4 regions of the Rhodococcus sp. IEGM 1318 genome follow, and region 1 is predicted to be linked to each of the others. Evidence: riboswitches for the same ligand, from Rfam matches in the RefSeq annotation. Region 1 holds a riboswitch; each other region holds the start of a gene.
What was found. A riboswitch is a leader RNA that binds a small molecule or an ion and turns the genes downstream of it on or off. The one in region 1 is predicted to bind cobalamin.
Positions count from the first base shown of each region.

Region 2: linked by a shared signal. The riboswitch ahead of R4P65_RS31720 (ABC transporter substrate-binding protein) and the one ahead of metE (5-methyltetrahydropteroyltriglutamate--homocysteine S-methyltransferase) in region 1 are both predicted to bind cobalamin.
Region 3: linked by a shared signal. The riboswitch ahead of R4P65_RS02485 (ABC transporter substrate-binding protein) and the one ahead of metE (5-methyltetrahydropteroyltriglutamate--homocysteine S-methyltransferase) in region 1 are both predicted to bind cobalamin.
Region 4: linked by a shared signal. The riboswitch ahead of R4P65_RS18270 (CbtB domain-containing protein) and the one ahead of metE (5-methyltetrahydropteroyltriglutamate--homocysteine S-methyltransferase) in region 1 are both predicted to bind cobalamin.

Region 1 covers NZ_JAWLSC010000013.1:76,798-80,052, forward strand. Annotated here, with positions in the region: gene metE (5-methyltetrahydropteroyltriglutamate--homocysteine S-methyltransferase) at 1-1,563, opposite strand, end outside; cobalamin riboswitch at 1,722-1,923, opposite strand; gene R4P65_RS26190 (helix-turn-helix domain-containing protein) at 2,029-2,466, opposite strand; gene R4P65_RS26195 (response regulator transcription factor) at 2,688-3,255, opposite strand, start outside.
Region 2 covers NZ_JAWLSC010000027.1:5,625-8,879, reverse strand. Annotated here, with positions in the region: gene R4P65_RS31725 (class I SAM-dependent methyltransferase) at 1-331, opposite strand, end outside; gene R4P65_RS31720 (ABC transporter substrate-binding protein) at 332-1,327, opposite strand; cobalamin riboswitch at 1,385-1,566, opposite strand; gene R4P65_RS31715 (hypothetical protein) at 1,613-1,822, opposite strand; gene R4P65_RS31710 (SIP domain-containing protein) at 1,786-2,040, shown strand; gene R4P65_RS31700 (SDR family oxidoreductase) at 2,805-3,255, shown strand, end outside.
Region 3 covers NZ_JAWLSC010000001.1:536,861-540,115, forward strand. Annotated here, with positions in the region: gene R4P65_RS02480 (MMPL family transporter) at 1-959, opposite strand, end outside; cobalamin riboswitch at 1,031-1,177, shown strand; gene R4P65_RS02485 (ABC transporter substrate-binding protein) at 1,293-2,288, shown strand; gene R4P65_RS02490 (iron ABC transporter permease) at 2,285-3,255, shown strand, end outside.
Region 4 covers NZ_JAWLSC010000007.1:205,783-209,037, forward strand. Annotated here, with positions in the region: gene R4P65_RS18260 (alpha/beta hydrolase) at 1-587, opposite strand, end outside; gene mhuD (mycobilin-forming heme oxygenase MhuD) at 633-941, shown strand; cobalamin riboswitch at 1,030-1,168, shown strand; gene R4P65_RS18270 (CbtB domain-containing protein) at 1,193-1,387, shown strand; gene R4P65_RS18275 (CbtA family protein) at 1,378-2,154, shown strand; gene R4P65_RS18280 (flavin-containing monooxygenase) at 2,214-3,255, opposite strand, start outside.

The sequences.
Region 1 (3,255 bases):
AATCGGCGGACGCACGCAGCGGGTGCCGTACGACTGGACCCATCCGTTGGCGGTGGCGAAGAACCCGTCCAACTGCTCCGCGAAGTACTGCACCATGTCGTTGCGTTCCGGTTCGCCGTGAACGAGTACGTCGAGGTCCAATTTTTCCTGGAGTGCAACAACTTCGGCGATCTCGGCGCGCATGCGGTCGACGTACTCGGCTTCGTCGATCTCACCCTTGCGCAGCGCCGCGCGAGCGATACGGATCTTCGACGTTTGTGGGTACGAGCCGATAGTCGTCGAGGGCAGCGGTGGCAGAGAAAGCAACTCGTCCTGGGCAGCGCGGCGCTCGGCGGCGGGCGCGCGACCGGTCGCCGAGCTCAGAACGGCGTCCAGCCGGCCTCGAACGCTCGCGTCATTGAGTCTGCGATCGTCCTTGCGGGTCGACGCGGCAGCTCGTGCCAGCGCGAACTCGTCCTCCACCGACTCTCGTCCCTGTGTGAGAGCGGTTGCGAGAGTGACCACTTCCTTGACCTTCTCGGTGCCGAACGCGAGCCACGAGCGCAGGGCCTTGTCGACATCGGCTTCTGCGTCGAGAGTGTACGGAACGTGCAGCAGGGAGCACGATGTGGAGACGGCAAGAGTATCCACGCTGCCCAACAGAGCACCCAACGTGCTCAGTGCCGAATCCAGATCCGACCGCCAGATGTTTCGTCCGTCGACCACTCCGGCGACGACCAGTTTGCGGGCGAGTTCGGGGACGGAGCCGATCGAGTCCTGACCGGCCACCAGATCGACGGCAAATCCTTCGACACCGGTGGACGCGAGTGCGGGCAGCGCGTCACGCAGCGAGCCGAAGTATGACGCCAACAGGATCGACGGCCGCTCGGTCAGTGCCGAAAGCTGTTCGTACGCAGCGCGTGCCGCTTCGGTTTCCTCGTCGGTGCGATCACCTACGAGAGCCGGTTCGTCGAGCTGAACCCACTCCGCGCCGGCCTTCGCGAGCCGACCGAGTAGATCCGCGTAGAGGGGGAGCAGTTCGTCGAGCCGCGAGAGCAGAGGCTCGTCAGTGCCGACAGACTTCGAAAGCAACAGGAAGGTGACCGGTCCGATGACGACCGGGCGGGCTGCAATGCCGTCGGAAAGTGCTTCTGCGAGTTCGGACAAGACTTTGGACGGGTCGAGTGCGAACGTGGTGGACGGCGAGATCTCCGGCACCAGGTAGTGGTAATTGGTGTCGAACCACTTCGTCATTTCGAGCGGCGCGATGGTGTCCGTCCCACGGGCAGCTGCAAAGTAGCGGTCCAACGGATCGGCGACCGATGCGACGCGATCGGGAAGTGCTCCGAGAAGAACTGCGGTGTCGAGCATTTGATCGTAGAAGGAGAAGGTGTTGACCGGGATCGAGTCGAGGCCCAGGTCACGGAGGTCGGCCAAGCCCTGCCGACGGAGGTCACGGGCGACGCTCTGCAAGGCGTCGGCGTCGATGCGCCCCGCCCAGTAGCTTTCGGTTGCCCGCTTGAGTTCTCGATGAGGACCGATGCGCGGTGAGCCCAGCACGGTCGAAGTGAATGTCGTTGTCACGGAGTTTCTCCAGATTGCCAATGCACTGATGGCCACTGCCGGCAGACGGGTACACCTCACGAGACCCCTAGCTTCGGCGGGCAGCACTGCCCGAACCACGCACGAGGTCCGATGGAGATCTACACGCCCATTCCACGAGGCGGTGGACCGTCGGGCACGGCGTGCCCGACACAGTCGGCAGGTCTTCGGACTCGCGGGCACTCGATCGAGTTGGATCGAACCTACTGGCCGTCGCTTCCCAGGCGGATGCCCAGTGCACATAAACGGCGGTCGTTCCTGCTTACCGCTGCGGGACAGTCCCGGATTTTCACCGGGTTCCCTCTCACTCCGTCAGCTTGCGCTGACGGGGCTTCGACGCCGGGAACAGTCTTCGGGGCTCCTCATGACCGTGCCGGGCGAACCAGCTGCACCGATCAGCATAAGGCCAACCCTCCCTGCGCAGTCAAGGAGAGTCGGCGAAGGGCGCTACGCGCGTGACATGTAGGAATTCGAGTCCGGTGGTACGCGCGGAAGATTCTCGGAGGAACGTAGATTCTCCGCCATTTCCACAAGCAGATCCTGCGAAGACGGTGAGAGATCGACGACCCGAGCAGTGAGGTTTCGCAGGCGCACGTTGTGCAGCTGTTCGAGAAGAGAGAGGTCTGCTTCGCCACCGGAGATGGTCGGTGGAGTGTGGTCGGACGGGGCGTAGAAGTAGTCCGGATGGACGTTGAAGAAGTGGGCGAGGGCAGCGACCACTTCGGGTGACGGGTTGGTTCGGACGCCGGTGCGTAGTTGCGACAGGTACGGCGTCGAGATGCGGCAACCGAACTCGGTCATGCCGCGAACGACCATCGCGTTGGTGACGTGAAAGTCGGCAGTCTCGAACAGCGAGTTCAAGCGATCGTTGAACTGGTTCGACATGAGACGTCCCTTCCTCCGTTACGCACAGGCTCCGTCGATTCAATTAACTGCATCATAGCCAGTTATCGAACGATTAGCTGGTTTGGATTCTCACGAAGGGGGTCGTTTGCAGGGAAAATCCCTAGGGTAGAAGGTCCCTACTTTGAGTGATCTGGACAATTCGTCATCAAGAATCGAAGGGCGGACTATTTGCCGGCGAAGCGGATTCGGTCATGTGCGAATCAGAGCCAGCCGTTCGACTCGGCGATTCTCACGGCTTCGGCGCGGGTCGTGGCACCCGTCTTACCCATTGCGGACGACAGGTGGTTTCGAACTGTCCCTGCGGACAAGAACAGCGCCCCTGCGATGGCCGCCACGGGTGCGCCGTCGTGAGCAGCGCGCAGTACTTGGGTCTCACGCTCCGTCAGGGGCGACTCGCCGCTGACGAGGCTGTCAGCCGCAAGGGTGGGATCGACGACGCGCAGTCCGGCATGAACACGCCTGACCGCGTCGGCAAGCTGCCTGGCAGGTGTGTCCTTGACGACGAACCCGCCGGCCCCCGCGTGAAGGGCTTTACGGAGAAATCCTGGGCGCCCGAACGTGGTGACGATCAGAACCCGGGTCTCGGGTGCTGCTTCGCGAAGGGCCGCTGTCGCGGCGATACCGTCCATGCCGGGCATCTCGACGTCGAGAAGTGCGACGTCTGGACTGTGCTCGAGTACGGCAGCCACCACCTCGTCACCGCGGCCGACCTCGGCCACCACGGACAGATCGGATTCCAGATCGAGTAGCGCGGCCAAAGCTCCTCGC
Region 2 (3,255 bases), on a different contig from region 1:
GCGCAGTCACTGCAGTCGGCCAATCGGCTCCCGCCAGGTCTGCGTCGATCAGCTGCAGTCGGCCACCGAAACGAGTCGACGACTGACGGGTGACTTCCAGCAGCATCGGGTCGTAATCGATCCCTACAACGCCGGCGTGCTCGAACTTCTCGAGGATCCGGGCGCTCAGTGAACCCGGCCCGCAGGCGAGGTCGACGACCGTGAAGGGTGTCTGCGCGTACTGCAATTCGAGAACGTCGAGAATCACGTCGAAGCGCTTCTCGCGATCCGCGATGTATGCCGCTTGCTGGTCGTCCCACTGACGCACCAGTTCTCTGATCTCCGCGGACATCTAGACCACACCCAACTGGCGCAGCCCGTCGGAGAGCTGTTCGATGCCACCGACATTGCGGATCGAGGGATCCATCGTCGTGCCTTCGAGGATGATGTAACGCTTGTTCTTCACTGCGGTGAGCTTGCTGGCGACCGGGTCCGATTCGAGGAACGCGATCTTGTCTGCGGCACTGTCACCGTCTCCGCCGCGGTCGAGATCAGCGAGCACCAGCACGGTCGGGTCTCGATCGAGCACACTCTCCCAACCGATTTCGGGCCAGTACTGTTTGTTGTCGTCGAAGGCGTTTTTCGCACCCACCGCATCGGTCATGATTCCCGGTGCGCCGCAACATCCGGCGAAGTACGGAGTCTTCGTGGCGGCGTACCACCACGCCAACGTCACGTTTTCGGCTCCCAGTGACGCCGTGGCGGTGGCCGCGCGATCCTTCAGGCTCTCGGTCAGCTCGGAACCTTTGTCTTTGACATCGAACAGTGTTGCCACGTCGCCGATTTCGGAGTAGAGGTCGTCGAGCGTGAGGGCCTTGCTCTGCTCGGCATCCTGACCGGTGCACTCACTGGGCGACTGATACGTCGCGACCCCGAGGTCGGTGAACTTGGTCCGGTCGGCGATGCCTTCCGAGGTGAACGTGTAGTTGAAGGTCGTGTAGACCATGTCCGGTTCGCGTTCGAGGACACTCTCGAATGAAGGGAACTCGGTGTCGAAGGCCTTCACCTGACCACGCGCCTCGCGCAGTTCGGGGAGGACGTCGTCATCGCTCATGGCGTAGCCGGCCATCCGGTCCTGCACTCCCAGCGCGAACAGCATTTCGGCCGCAGGCTGATTTACCGCGATCGCCCGTTCGATCGGTCGCTCCACCGTGACGTCTCGGCCACAGTTCTGGACTGAGGCGCTGGATTGTTCGGCAGAACTGTCGTCGGAGGAACAGGCAACCAACGATGCGCCCAACAGGGCTGCAACGGCAGCGGCGGGTAGGCGAAGTCTGGACAGACGCATGGAATCTCGTTCTCGCAGGGGCTCGTTCGCGGAGCCCGTTACCGTGTGAACAGGCGTCTGTTGACCCCTGCTGCCAGCCGGTATTCGGACTCGAGATCGCCCCACCCGAGCGCCTTCCCAGATTCTCATCCAGTGGCGTAAGCCCGGGCGGTCACCCTCACCGCTGCGCGTCAGTTCCGGATTCACACCGGATTCCCTGACCCCCTGTGTGGAGGTCTGCTGGCACAGAGGAACTTATCACCGCAGTGCACGGCCGGTCAGGTCGGCCGGTGTACGCGATCAGATCTAGATGGCCAGGTCGTCGATGTCGGTCAGGGTTCCGCCGTCGGCGAGGATGCGCTCGTAGTTCTCGCGCCGATGGAGGTCGATCTCGGTGTTGCTGACGCCCTGCTTCGGGTAGCCGAATATCGCGACGTCGTTTTTGTCGAGCCCGACGGTCGACCGAAAGTGCTTCCGGATTGCGCGCTTCTCACTGCGCTCACCGGCGCCCGACACTACGTAGCTCTCGGGATCGGCGAGCTCGCTCTCTTTTTCTGGACGACACCGCAATACCGGCGTTGCAATCGATCATCGAGCAGTTGCCTGCCGACGTCGTCGGAATCGGCTGGGTCACAACAGATGACGAGGTCGCCTGCACCGAACTGCCCACCCTTCCCGGTCTGGCTCTTCTGTCCGTGCAGGACCACGTCGATGACGATCGATCCGCTCGCTGAATCGTAGGAACTCACCGTGTACACGCGCGAAGCGTCGTCGAAGTCCGGTCCGAGATTCATGCGTACCGTCACATTCGGGCGTGACCAGGTTGGGTCGTCGGTCGACTCGCTCAAGCGAGCGGTGATCCTCAGTAGATGGTCGCTCGGTCGCTCCATTGCCTCGACGGTCGCGAGAACGTCGTTGAGTCCGCGATTGTGGTCGGCGCTGCGTAGCACCGCAGTTGGCATCTTGGTTGGCATCTTGGTTGGTGTAGTGCCGCCGACGTCCGGTGCACATGTCATCAGTTGTGCTCCTGGATCGGATTGTTGAGGTGACGACCAGGTTAGTGTTGCCTAAGTAGGTTCAGTTGTCCGGAAGCGACATCTGTTTACCTGAAAGGACACGCTCCGCGAACAATGCGTTTGAGCGACCTGTGCTCGCGCTGCTACCGTGCTTGTGATGTCCATACGCCGCTCTTCTCTCGCTTCCGGCCGTGCACTGCGCACGGCCCGATTCGGCGTAGCGACATTCCGACGGGGGCGTAAGGCGATCGACCGCCGCCCCTCTGGTCTCGTCTGGATCGAAAGAGCCTTGGCCGCACCGGCCGGATCCGTCTGACATTCGCCACTTCGGCGGGCATTGCCTCGCTGAGATTTCGCAGTGCCGCACCTGTTGCAGTGCTGCGCATTTCCCGTACCTGAAGTTTCTCGCGGGTGAGTTGTGAGTGTCGGCGCCACCGAGCCTGGATTACCAGCCAACTCGTTTTCGTGAAAGGTACACAGCAATGAATCGTTTCGAAGGTCGTCGTATTCTCGTCACCGGCGCAGGATCTGGAATCGGGCAGGCCACCGCGCTGCGGTTGCTCGCCGAAGGTGGCCGAGTGGTTGCTGCCGACATCTCCGAGAAGGGTTTGGCGAACACCCGGAAGTCGGCAGAACATGCCTCGACGGAGGGGCGCCTCGACACCCTCGTCGTCGATATCGGTGACGAGAGTTCCGTCATCGAGGTTGTGGGTCAGGCGATTTCGACTCTCGGCGGATTGAACGTACTGGTCAACGCCGCCGGGATACTGCGTGGTGGGCACACCCACGAGACCTCGCTGGACCTGTGGAATCAGGTGCTCTCCGTGAACTTGACGGGCACTTTCCTCGTCACTCGTCAGGCACTGCCGGCTCTCCTTGCCGCCGGCAACGCAGTCGTGGTGAATTTCAGTTCCACCTCCGCTGCCTTCGCGC
Region 3 (3,255 bases), on a different contig from region 1:
AGCGACAGGACTGCCGCGCTCAGTACTGCAGCGATCGCACCGAAGCCCAGAGACCGGATGACGGCCTGCGGGAAAACGAGCATGCCGCTGAACGCACAGATCAGCAGTAGACCCGAGAACATGACGGTGCGACCCGCCGTCAGAACTGTTCGCTGGGCAGCAGCTCCCGGATCCGAGCCTGAATTCAGTTCTTCACGGAACCGGCCGACCACGAACAGTCCGTAGTCGATCGCCAGTCCCAACCCGAGAAGAGAAGCGACGTTGATCGAGAATGAGGACACATCGGTGACCAAGGTGAGGATCCGGAGAACCGCCAATGCGCTCAGGACACTGAGTACACCTACGAACACCGGAACCGCGGCAGCGACGACGCCGCCGAAGATGAAGACCAGCAGCACCAGAGTGATCGGAATGGCGATGGCCTCGGCGACAACCAGGTCTTTCTCGAGTTTGGTGTTGAATGCGACGCCGACGACGGTGTTGCCCGCGAATTGTGCCTCGGCGCCTTCGACTTCGAGCTTCGGCAAGAGATCGGCGAAAGTGGCCGGCGTGACTCCCGAGTCCGGTGCCAACGTGATCGCAACGGCGCCCATGGATCCGTCGTTCGAGAGCAGACTGGCCTTGGCCGCCGCGTCCGTTCCCCAATACGACTTCACCGACGCCGTCGGCACTTCCGTTTTGAACTGGTCGACCGCGGCCGTCACTGCCGGCCCGATGTCGTCCAGGGTCTTACCGCCTGTGGGCGAATAGATCGCGATGATGTCCGGGGTCTGTGGGCCGAGGTTGTCTTCGATGATGTCGGCGACTTTCGCGGAGTCACTGCCCGGATCGATGAATCCGCCCTGGCTGAGCTTGCCGAATACTCCGAGTCCCCACACCCCACTGATGAGAACTATCAGAACCGCGAGGCTCAGTACCCACCATTTCCGGGCGACGACGGTTTGGGCCCAGCGTGTCATGTATCAACTCCGGTGTGTGGGGGCGTCTGGCCAGATCGACTGTAGTGGGCGTTTGGTCTTGAATCGGAAACGTCATGCATACTGCTCGAAGCACTTGCAAGCCACGCGTGTGGGGGAAGCCGGTCCGAATCCGGCGCTGACCCGCAACGGTAGGTCGATTCTCGGTAGTCACCGAGTGTCGGCAAGCCCGATTACCCACCGCGCGGTGTGCGACATCCATTCGTCGTGGTCTACGAAAAGGAAGTCCAGCAGGAGCTCTGGCCGAGGATCAGTGTGCGGGTGGAGTTGTCTGTCGGATTCTCATTCGTGGCTCAGAGCCCTTACGAGGTCCCCGTGTCACTTCAGTTCTCCCCGTCCCGCGCCGCCGCTGTTCTCATCGCGGTCGCCTTGGTTTCGGCAGGTTGTTCCAAAGGTCAGGAATCAGAGTCGGCGTCTGCTGCGGAATCCTTCGCACAGCCGGTGTCCGTGACCAACTGCGATCGCGAGATGACCTTCGATTCGCCGCCGCAGCGCATCGTGTCTTTGAACGGACACGTCACCGAAGCCCTCATCGAGATCGGCGCGGGTGATCGGATTGTCGGGCGGGCTTACAGTGACAACCCGCCAACTGCCGAGACCGCCGATGTATTCAACAAGATTCCCAGCCTCTCCGATACGTTTCCGAGCATGGAGCAGGTTCTCGACGTCGATCCGGACTTCGTGGTCGGAGGAATGACCAGTGCCTTCAACGAGAAGCAAGGCCGTTCCCGAGACGCTTTCGGCGAGCGCGGAATCAACACCTTCCTCTTCTCCGAATACTGTGGCACCGGTTTCCCCGACATCGGATTGCTCGAGAACGACTACACGCAACTCGGTCGAGTCCTGGGCGTCGAAGATTCCGCCCGCGAGGTCGCCGAGGAGATCAGCGATGGTCTCGATTCCGTCCGCGCTTCGGTCGGGGACGCGGCGCCGGTGCCGACCTTCTTCTACGACAGCGGTGACCAGGTTCCGACGACAATCGGCGGAGTCGGCGTCGGTCAATTGGTCGCGGAATACTCCGGCGTCTCGAACATCTTCGCCGAAGGGACAAAGCCGTACATCGACGCATCGTGGGAAGCTGTTGCCGAGCGTGCACCCCAGGCGATCGTGGTCATCGACTACGGCGACAAGACGGCCGACCAGAAGATCGACTTCCTCCGTGCCCAGCCGTTGATGGCGACCACCCCTGCTGTGCAGCAGAACCGGTTCGTCGTGGTTCCTCTCGCTGACCTGTTCGAGAGTTCACGGTTGGTGCGTTCGGCACAGACCATCGCGACAGCCTTCCATCCGGGCGCTGACGCGGCGAAGTGACCCGCACGCGTTACGGGTACGGCGCCCTGCTTGTCGGCTTGGCGATCGCCTTGGCGATCGTACTGGGGTTGGCCGTCTCCTTGGGATCGGTTCGCATTCCCGTCGGTGACGTCTGGGCGATAGTCGGAGCCCGTTTGGCGCCAGGGACTTTCGAGACATGGTGGACCGCGGCGCGGGAGTCGATCGTGATCGATTCTCGCCTACCGCGTGCCCTCACGGCTGCGGTGGTGGGTGCGTCCTTGGCGATGTCGGGTGCTGTTGCTCAGGCTGTCACACGGAATCCTCTTGCCGACCCGTATCTACTCGGAGTGTCGTCGGGTGCGGGATTCATGGTGGTGCTTGTGTCGGTGCTGGGTTTCGGTGCCGGCCTCCTCGGGGTTTTCACGATTCCGGTCGCAGCATTCGTCGGGGCGATGATCCCGTTGTTCCTCGCGCTGCTGATCGGCGGCCGGTATCCGCAGCCGACCGCGATCATTTTGGTGGGTGTCGCGCTCGCCCAGATATTCTCGGCGCTCATCACCTTTTGCATCCTGGTGTTGGCCGATGATCGGCACGTGACGTCGGTGATGCACTGGATTGCCGGCGGATTCGGAGATGCGCGATGGTCGACGCTGATCTTCCCGACTATGGCGCTAGTCGTCGTCGGTGCCGCGCTACTGTTCAGTTCGCGGTGGATGGACGTCTTGCAGACCGGTGACGACGGGGCTGCTGCACTCGGTATGAACGTCCGACGGTTCCGTGTCTTGTCCTTGCTCGCGGTCTCCGTACTGGCGGGCGCGGCAGTCAGCGTTGCCGGTGGAATCGGTTTCATCGGTCTGCTGATCCCACATCTGGCAGGCTTCATCGTCGGCACCAGAGCAATTCGACTGCTCCCTGCTGCAGCCCTGCTGGGCGCCGTCGCGATGGTTGCCGCGGATACCGCTGCGCGCTCGGTGGCGCAATCCACTGAAGTCCCGGTCGGGGTGAT
Region 4 (3,255 bases), on a different contig from region 1:
AACTCCCCCTCGATCAGCAAGGTCGGTGCCTCGATCGCCTTCCACTGATCCCAGAAATGCCTCGTGCCCCATTCCTCGGAGATGTCGCGGAAGGTCGACACGTCGCCGTGCAGGTACCACCCGTCGTCGCGACGGTCGAAGGAGTCGAGAAAGTACTGACCGGCGACGGGGCCGAAGAATTCCTTCATCGCGTCCTCGGAAGCAAACGGCTGCGGCCACGCCGAAATCATCTGCGCCCAGTCCGCAGCGGTGCGTCCCCGAAAGTCCGGGGCCATGTCTTCCAGGACCAGCGCACAAACCTTTTCGGGATGCGCGGCGGCGAAGCACCACGCGTGCAGAGCCCCCATCGAATGACCGATCACGGTGATCGGCTCCTCGATGGAGGCAACGGCCGATGCCAGGTCGTCGACGAATGCCTCGGTAGTCAGCTCTGACGGCGCCGGCCTGCCGTGACCGGCAGCGTCGAAGGTGTAGACGTGGCCGAACTCGCGGATCCACGGAACATGGCGACGCCACGTTCGGGAGCTGCCCATGAGGCCGTGCAACAACAGAATCGGTTGGCCCGTTCCACCTTCGTCATGCAACACGAGTGTCACGGTACGCGGTGAGGCTACGCGGGTAATGTCGCTTGCATGGCAGTCGTGAAGATCAATGCAATCGAAGTCCCCGAGGGCGCGGGCCCCGAACTGGAGAAGCGCTTCGCAGCACGCGCTCACGCAGTCGAGAACTCCCCGGGCTTCCTCGGGTTCCAGCTCCTCCGCCCCACCGCCGGCGAGAGCCGCTACTTCGTGGTGACGCAGTGGGAGTCCGAACAGGCGTTCGCCGATTGGCGTGACGGCCCCGCCCGCGAAGCACACTCCGGCGAACGAGCGAAGCCCGTCGCTTCGGGTGCGTCGTTGCTTGAATTCGAAGTTGTCCTGGACGTAGCCGCCAAGAGCTGATCGCGAGCGATTGTGCCCGCTCGTGCGGGCACAATCGACGGTCATCTCGGGTTCGCGCGTTGACACGGAGCGGGCCGTAGTGCAAAAGTTCGCTTGTAAACGCGATGGTCCGACAGGAATCCGGTGCAACCCCGGAGCGGTCGCGCCACTGTAATTCGAGGTGAAGTGCCTTTTCGGTACGGCTATTTCGACAGCCAGACACTTCGGCCATCGCATGGACCTAGGGGACGCGAAAATCCCAGGAGGCTTCGATGGCTCTCGCCTATTCTCCCGATACGTCGATCGATTCGACTCGTCTTGCTTTCCTCGCCGCTGCAGTAGTTCTGTTCGCGATGCTGGCTCTCTACCTGGTCGGATTCGACCAGGGCGCGGTCTCTCGCACCGGCATGTACATGCATGAATTGATGCACGACGGACGCCACTTGATGGGCCTGCCGTGCCACTAGTCGACAATTTCACGAAGCTTCTCATTCGTGGATTGTTGGCTGGTTTGATCGCGGGCATTCTTGCCGGCGGTGTTGCGTTCGTGCTGGGTGAACCACACGTCAACGCTGCCATTGCGATCGAAGAAGCCAACAGTGCAGCCAGTGAGCATGCCGGCGAAGCCGCTGGGCATTCGCACGGCGACGAAGAAGAACCACTGGTGAGCCGCGACGGGCAGCGCGCCGGGCTGTTCCTGGCCACTGCGCTGGCCGGACTCGCACTCGGCGCGATCTTCTCGGTTGTCGCCAACTACGCGCGACGACTCACCGGAATGTCCGGGCCGTTGTTGGCGATCACCATCGCCGTCGGCGGTTGGCTGGCCATCGAGGCCGTGCCGTTCTTCAAGTACCCGGCCAATCCGCCGGCCGTCGGAGACCCGGACACCATCAACCAGCGGACACTGCTGTGGCTGGCTGCCGTGATTCTCGGACTGCTGTCCGTCACAGCGGCCGCAGCGGCGGCAAAGGCAGTTTCAGGACACGAGTTCCTCAGCGTGCGCATCGCTGCTCCGGTGGCTGCGTTCCTGGTGATCGTCGCGATCGGTTACCTCTCGCTTCCCGGCATCAACGAGGTGGGTGAGGACTTCCCGGCAAACCTGCTGTGGGAGTTCCGACTTTCCTCGCTCGCTACGCAGGCGACGCTGTGGCTCGTACTCGGATTGGCATTTGCCTTCCTCACCGAGCGCGCGACCAAGAACGCCGACGTGGCAAAGAAGTACGCCCTTCGCTGAACCTGCTGTGCGCCTTTGTTAACCGCCCGCGGTTGACGAAGGCGCACAGCAGTTCCTTTTCAGCTCAGATGATGCACTTCCTGCAGCCCGTAGACCGGCGTCGGAATGCCCTCGTAGCGCGCCTTCAACTGCAGCGCGAGGTACAGCGAGTAGTGCCGCGACTGGTGCAGATTGCCGCCGTGGAACCAGAGCGCTTCCTGCTGCGTCGGCTTCCACATGTTGCGCTGCTCGCCTTCCCACGGTCCCGGATCCTTGGTCGTGTTCGAGCCGAGGCCCCACACCTTGCCAACCTTGTCCGCGGTGTCCTGACCGATCAGATCCGCCACCCAGCCGTTCATCGAGCCGTAGCCGGTCGCGTAGACCACCACGTCGGCAGGCAGTTCCGTACCGTCTTCGAGGATCACGCTGTTCTCGGTCAGCTCACGAATGTTGCCGTGCGCGAGCTTGATGTCCCCGTTGGCAACCAGTTCGGCCGCACCGACGTCGATGTAGTAACCCGAGCCGCGTCGTAGGTACTTCATGAACAGGCCCGAACCATCGTCGCCCCAGTCGTGCTCGAAACCCGCCTTCTCGAGGCGATCGTAGAAGTCCTTGTCGCGCTCACGGATTGCGTCGTACACCGGGATCTGGAACTCGTGCATGATCCGGTACGGCAGCGAACCGAACGTGAGATCGGCCTTGTGCGTCGTCATTCCGGCAGCGAGCGCGCGCTCCGAATACAGATCACCCAAGCCCAGATCCATCAGCGAATCCGACTTCACGATGTGCGTCGAGCTGCGCTGCACCATCGTGACGTCGATGCCGTTCTCCCATAGAGCTCCGCAGATGTCGTGCGAGGAGTTATTGGCCCCGATCACGACGACCTTCTTGCCCACGTACTGATCCGGGCCGGGGTGCTTGCTCGAGTGGTGCTGATCGCCGAGGAATTTGTCCTGCCCGGGGAACGTCGGAACATTGGCCTTGCCGGACATACCCGTCGCCATCACCAACTGCTTGGGACGCAACGTCAACTTCTCGCCGTTGCGGTTGACCTCGACTGTCCATTCCTGGGTCTTCTCGTCGAACGACGCAGAGGTGCAGGTCGTGGAACTCCAGTACGGA